2 linked regions of the Phreatobacter stygius genome follow. The protein of the gene in region 2 binds, or shares a complex with, the protein of the main gene of each other region. Links are inferred from orthologs where the notes say so. Each region holds a gene or a part of one and is shown on either strand. Other genes may lie near its edges.

The links.
Region 1: the proteins of tsaB (region 2) and tsaD are in contact, whole or in part, in a solved structure (PDB 4WQ4), measured with the Escherichia coli proteins. The link is inferred for Phreatobacter stygius from one-to-one orthologs.

Annotation. Positions count from the first base shown.
Region 1 is NZ_CP039690.1:2,652,731-2,655,949, forward strand. The notes cover bases 1-2,908. They hold tsaD (tRNA (adenosine(37)-N6)-threonylcarbamoyltransferase complex transferase subunit TsaD), read right to left. Parts: upstream 2,051-2,908; coding sequence 950-2,050; downstream 1-949. Other genes in these bases: E8M01_RS12170 (NAD(P)H-dependent glycerol-3-phosphate dehydrogenase), read right to left, coding at 1-953; hemC (hydroxymethylbilane synthase), read left to right, coding at 2,149-2,908. Also shown: more of hemC, read left to right, coding at 2,909-3,075; E8M01_RS12185 (uroporphyrinogen-III synthase), read left to right, coding at 3,075-3,219.
Region 2 is NZ_CP039690.1:2,907,081-2,910,374, reverse strand. What follows is about bases 32-3,014. They hold tsaB (tRNA (adenosine(37)-N6)-threonylcarbamoyltransferase complex dimerization subunit type 1 TsaB), read right to left. Parts: upstream 1,878-3,014; coding sequence 1,185-1,877; downstream 32-1,184. Other genes in these bases: E8M01_RS13435 (TetR/AcrR family transcriptional regulator), read left to right, coding at 2,664-3,014; E8M01_RS13440 (anthrone oxygenase family protein), read right to left, coding at 1,996-2,559; E8M01_RS13450 (GNAT family N-acetyltransferase), read right to left, coding at 688-1,188; E8M01_RS13455 (sensor histidine kinase), read right to left, coding at 32-353. Outside these bases: more of E8M01_RS13455, read right to left, coding at 1-31; more of E8M01_RS13435, read left to right, coding at 3,015-3,272; E8M01_RS13430 (AraC family transcriptional regulator), read right to left, coding at 3,286-3,294. UniProt on the Escherichia coli protein: Required for the formation of a threonylcarbamoyl group on adenosine at position 37 (t(6)A37) in tRNAs that read codons beginning with adenine.

The sequences.
Region 1 (3,219 bases), 250 kb from region 2 along the record:
TTCACGTCGATCAGGCCGCCCAGCACCGCATCGATCGCTTCCGCGATCGGCATGTCGATGCTGTGCGCCCGCGCCGTCTCGACTAATATTTCGGCGGTCAGGGCGCCTTCGGCAAGCGCGCCTCGGCCGCTCAGCAAATCGAGCCCCTTGCCCTCGCCAAGCGCGTAGCCGAGGGCAAAATTGCGCGATTGCGGCCCCGAGCAGGTCAGGATCAGGTCGCCGAGGCCCGAAAGCCCCATCAAGGTCTCGGGCCGGGCGCCGAAAGCCCGGCCGAAGCGGCTCAGTTCGGCAAAACCGCGCGCGGTGATCGCCGCAGCCGCACTGGCGCCGAGCTTGCGCCCCGCGACGATGCCGGCGGCAATGGCCAGCACGTTTTTCGCTGCCCCGCCAATCTCGGCGCCCCTGATATCGGTGGTGTGATAGAGCCGGAACGACGACGATCCGAGCGTGTCGGCGATGTGTTTGGCCAGCGCCTCGTCCTTGGCCGCCACGGTCACCGCCGTCGGCAGGCCCTTTTCCACGTCGGCGGCGAAGCTCGGGCCAGACAGGATCGCCGGCACCGCTTTCGGCACCGCTTCCCCGACCACCTCGGTCATGAACCGCCCGGTGCCACGTTCGATACCCTTGGAGCAGACGATCAGCGGCGTGCCCTGACGGATCACCGTCTCGACCACTTCGCAGACCGCGCGCAAGGCCTGCGCCGGCACCACGGCCAGCACCAGGTCGGCGCGCGCGGCTTCGGCGAGCGAGGCGGTCGCGGTCACCCGATCCTGGATGCGCGCGCCCGGCAGGCGGCTTTCATTGGTGCGCCTGGCATTGATCTCGGCGGCAACCGCCGGTTCGCGCGCCCAGATCACCGTCGCCCGGCCGGCCCTGGCCGCGGCATTGGCGAGCGCGGTCCCCCAGGCGCCCGCGCCGAGCACGGCGACGGACGGAGTGTCGTTTGATGTCATGCCTTGGCTCCCAAACGGCCCGAGCCGACCGTAGCCGCCTCGGCGTCGAGGGGCCAGCGGGCGCGCGGCGCGATGTCGAGCGGGTCGGTCAGGCCGAGCGCCAGCCGTTCGGCGCCCGCCCAAGCGATCATCGCGCCATTGTCGGTGCAAAGCTTCGGCGGTGGCACCACCAGCCGGAGGCCGGTGGCATCGGCAGTGGCCTGCAGCACCCGCTTCAAGGTCTGGTTGGCGCCGACCCCGCCAGCCACGACCAGCGCCGAGGGCTCGCCGAAACGGATCCGGAACAGCTTGATCGCCACCCGGCAGCGGTCGGCCACCATGTCGGCGACCGCCATCTGGAACGAGGCGCAGAGGTCGGCGACATCCTTGTCGGACAATCCGGCCTCGCGGCCGGCCAAAACGCGCTCGGCCAGAACACGCTCGGCTTCCTGGCGCACCGCCGTCTTCAGCCCGGACAGCGAGAAATCGGGATCCGGCCGGCCGGCCAGCGGTCGCGGGAAAGCGAAGCGTTTGGCATCGCCGTCTTTCGCGCGCTGTTCCACCTCCGGCCCGCCCGGATAGGGCAGGTCCAGGAGCTTGGCCACCTTGTCGAAGGCCTCGCCAATGGCGTCGTCAATGGTCGTGCCGAGCTTGGTATAGGAACCGACCCCGGTCACCGCGAGCAGCTGGGTATGGCCGCCGGAGGCCAGGAACAGCAGATAGGGAAAGGCCACCTGATCGGTCAGCCGCGCCGTCAGCGCATGCGCTTCCAGGTGATTGACCGCGATCAGCGGCTTGCCGGCAATGAGCGCAATGGCCTTGGCGGTGGTCAGCCCGATCAGGACGCCGCCGACCAGGCCGGGGCCGCCGGCGGCGGCCACCGCATCGAGGTCGTTGACGCCGATATCGGCCTGCCGCAGCGCCTGCTCGATCACCAGGTCGACAATATCCACATGGGCACGCGCCGCGATCTCCGGCACCACGCCGCCATAGGGCGCGTGCTCTGCGATCTGCGAGCGCACCACATTCGACAGGATTTCGCCCTTGCCGGCCGCGTCGACGCGCACGACGGCCGCTGCCGTTTCGTCGCAGGTCGTTTCGATGCCGAGAACAAGCATTGGTTCGTCTTCGCTTTGCGGCTACGGAGTTTTCCGAAGAGCGGATCGGTCGTTATGATCCGTGCCCGGCCCTCCGCCTAACATCGGACCTCGATATGGTGCAATCGCCCTTCCTTCGCATCGGTACGCGCGGCTCGGCGCTGGCGCTCGCCCAGGCCCACGAGGTCAGGACCTTGCTGGCACGTGCCCATGACGTCCCCGAGACGGCGATCGATGTCGAGATCATCAAGACCAGCGGTGACATGATCCAGGACCGGCCACTGTCGGAAGCCGGCGGCAAGGGCCTGTTCACCAAGGAGATCGAGGAGGCCCTGATCTCGGGCCGCATCGACCTCGCGGTGCATTCCTCCAAGGACATGCCGACCGTCCTGCCCGACGGCCTCGGGCTGACCGCCTTCCTGGCGCGCGAGGACGTGCGCGATGCCTTCATTGGCCACGCCGTGAAAAACCTGGTCGATTTGCCGCAGGGTGCGGTGGTCGGTTCGGCCTCGCTCCGCCGCCAGGCTCAGATCAGGCGCGAGCGGCCCGACCTGTCGACCGTGCTGTTCCGCGGCAATGTCCCGACCCGGCTCGACAAGGTGCGCCGCGGCGAGGTCGCCGGCACGCTCCTGGCGCTGGCCGGGCTGAAGCGCCTGGGCCTCGCCGCCGAAGCCACCGAGATCATCGGCACCGAGCGTTTCCTTCCCGCCGTCGGCCAGGGCGCCATCGCCATCGAGACCCGGCTCGACGATACCAGGACCCGTCAGCTGATCGCGCCGCTCAATGACGCCGCGACCGAAATCGCCTTGCGCGCCGAGCGGGCCTTCCTGAGGGTGCTCGACGGCTCCTGCCGGACGCCGATCGCCGGCCTCGCCCTGGTCCGTGACGGCCGGCTCGGCTTCGACGGCGAGATCCTTCGCCCCGACGGCAGCGAGAGCTTCAAGGCGAGCCGGACCGGCAGTATTGCCGAAGCCGAGACGCTTGGCCGGGATGCCGGCGAGGAATTGAAGGCGCGCGCGCCGGCCGGTTTCTTCGAGAGCCGTTGATGCGCGTGCTGGTGACACGGCCGGAACCGGAGGCTAGCCGCACCGCCGTCCAGCTGGCGGCGCTCGGCCACCAGCCGGTCGTGGCGCCACTGCTGGTCACCGAGCCCCTGGCTGCCGACCTGCCGACCGGGGCGATAACCGCGC
Region 2 (3,294 bases):
CGGTCGAGTTCGGCTGCCTTGTCGGCGGCAAGCCAGGTCCCGAACGCCAGCACCCGGCGCGGCGCCGGCAGGTCGATGAGCAATGCGACGTCGCCGGCGATCTCCGGTTCGTCGTCGTCGCCCCAGACCACCACCACATGGGGGTCGAGCGTCAGCAGTTCGTTGGCGCGGTCGAGCGACAGCTTGAGGGCGTTGATCTCCTGACGCGCCTTGAGTTCGTCGGCAGCCGCCCGCGCGCGGGTGCGCAACAGCCCGATGCCGGTGACGACGCCAAAGATCACCACGCCGACATGCAAGCCGAGCACCGCCCATTCGTGCGGCGCAAGCAGGCGCAATGCGTCGGACACCGGCATGACGGCCTCGGCCGCCGAAACGAGAGAGGTGGTCGCAAGCAGGGCCGAAGCGGCCCCCGAGAGGGTGGCTCCGGCGCGTCTCGATCGCGCACCCACCCACGAATTGCCGTGCCCGGATGCGTCGTCGACCTTGTCCAGGTCCGGCATCGCCTATCCTTCGTCCGGCGGGCCGTCGTCAAACTCCGCGCAAGCGGTTTCGCGACGGTGCCGCTCCGCGCCGCGAATCAGTGCCACTCTACCCCTGGCGTGACTCGTGGTTTAAGAGTCCGAAACGAGAACGACGACACGAAAATTTCAGTGTTGCCCGCGCGCCGTGCCGACACCATCAGCGCGATCAGATCGGCGGCAGGGCCTTTCGCATCATCACCGCGTCGCTCGTGCCCGATGCGGTCTTGTAATAACCCTTGCGCCGGCCAATGACGGTGAAGCCCTGGCGCTGATAGAGTTTCAGCGCCGGCGCGTTTTCCGCCTCGACCTCCAGGAACAGGGTGGCGATGCCGGCACGCATCAGATCCTTGACATGGGTGTCGAGCAGGCGAGCGGCGAAGCCGCGGCCACGCAGGCGCGGCAGCACGGCAACGGTCAGGATCTCGGCTTCGTCGGCGGCCAGCCGGCTGAGCACGAAGCCGCCGACCGGGGCGGCCGGCCGGCGGCGGATGACATGGCTGAGAACCGCCCGGTCGACCAGCATGGTTTCGAACTCATGGGCGTCCCAGCCGCGATGGAACGACGCGCCGTGGATCGCGGCAAGTTCGCGCGCATCGGCCATCTCGGCGCGGCCGAGCGCCGGTTCGGCGGCCGGCCACCAGGCCCAGAAATCATAAAGCGTCATCATGACGCCCTCGCCGGCCGGAGCGGCGAGCGGACCTGAGGCTTGGCATCGGCCTCCTTCAGATAGAGCGGCCGGCAGGGAGCGGTGCGCGGGTCGGCTTTGGCGCCGAGGCCGGCGACCCAGCCAATATCGGGAAAGCCTGAGGGTTCGACCAGGCCGGGCTGCGGCACGCCTTCGGGCCAGGCCGCCAGAAGCACCGTCGCGCCGGGGCCGATGATCGCGGCGGCATGGTTGGCGGCGGCAGCCGCCGCGACCGCCGCGGGCCAATAGCCGGGCGCCAGGATGGCGCCTCCGTCGGCACCGGCCAGCGCCGCATAGACATGGCCGTGGCGGGCATCGATGACCGACAGCACCGGCCCGGGATCGGCGGCGGCAAGGCGCGGCGCGGCCAAGGCATCGAGCGTCGAGATGCCGACCGCGTCGCCGCCGGCCGCCAGCGCCATGCCGCGGGCCGCCGCGATGGCGACGCGCAGCCCGGTGAAACTGCCGGGTCCGATGGTCGCCACGAAACGCCGGCAGTCGCGCGGCGCAAGGCCGGCGCCGGCGAACAGGTCAGCGACCATCGGCAACAGCCGTTCGGCATGGCCCCGATCCATCGGTTCGGAAACGCGCGCCACGACGCGGTCGGTGGCCGTGTCCAAGATGGCGGCTGACGAGGCGCCGAGCGCCGTATCCAGGGCAAGCAGAAGCATAAAAGACATCTATACCGGCCCGGGCGCGGCGCGAAGGGGGCGAGCATCCGGAATCAAAGACCTTGAATTCCACGCTAGGCCGGCGCGCCGTGACCCGGCGGCCGCGCCGGCGGCACCGTCAGGGCCGCCGCAGCCGGCTCGCATCGAGGCCGGCGACGAACAGCGCCAGGCCGACCAAAAGCAGGCTGAGCATGCTGAACAGCATGCGCAGGCTGTTCCACCAGGTCCACCGCAGCGAATAGTCCGACCAGAGCCTTGCGGCCTCCCGCGGATCGGCGGGAATGCTCAGGCCGGCGAGCGCGTCGTTCATCGCCACGTTGACCAGGAAGGTCGGCGCCATCGCGCCGCAGACATAGGTCGCCGATGCCAGCAGCAAGAGGCGGCCCGCGCGTTTCTGCCGAAGCGCCATGAAGCCGAGGCCTGCGGCAAGTGCCGCGACCGGCGTGCCGAAAAAGGCCGGGGCGAAGCTCGGATTTCGGACCGTGGCGTTGATGCCTTGCATGGCGATCAGCGCCGCCTGGGGCGCGGCGGCGTCGAGACCGCCCATCACCGAACTGGAATAGGCATAAAAGAAGCCGGCGATCGCGCCGGCGCAAACGAGCGCCGCCATCGCGAGGAGAAAGACGAGCGCCGGTCCGATCGAGGCGGCGGACCGGAAGGAACCGTCATGATGAACCGTCATGGCACTGCCTCCGCGTATCAGTACCGAACGGTACTTGCGCTTTCAGTACCGCATGGTACTGGTACTCGCAAGCGAGAATTTTGAGCCGGGACCGAGAGCGCGACGTGCCGAACCGAATGACCGCCGACCGGCGGAACGACATCCTGGATGCCGCGCTGCTGCTGTTGAGGACCGGCGGGCTGCCAGCCGTGACCACTGCGGCGCTGGCGCGCGACGCCAGATGCTCCAAGGACACGCTCTACCTGTTGTTCAGGGATCGGGACGCCATCCTGGCGGCGCTTGTCGAGCGGCAGGCCGGACAGCTGAATGCGACCATGCAGGCGGTGGACCCGTCGGCCTCGGCGCGTGACGGCCTGATCGCGGCCGGCACCCGATTGCTCGAACTGCTCACCTCGGACGCATCGCTTGCGATCAACCGCGCCGCGCTGGCCGATCAGAGCGGGGCCTTGAGCCGGATCCTGATCGAAACCGGCAAGAACCGGTCGGCGCCGCGGCTCATCGCGTTGATCGAGCAGATGCGCGCGCAGGGCGATATCGCGGCCGCCGATGTCGGCGAGGCCTACGCGACCTTCTACGGGCTCCTGGTCGGCGACCGCCAGATTCTGGCGCTGCATCGGGTCCAGGGCACAGACCGGGACGATTGCGAAGCGGTTGCCCGGCGCGCAGTGCAGCGCTTTGTCCTGATCTATTCGGGTGAACGCTCTCGACCTTGAGCCGGCCGGTGGCTCAGCCGGC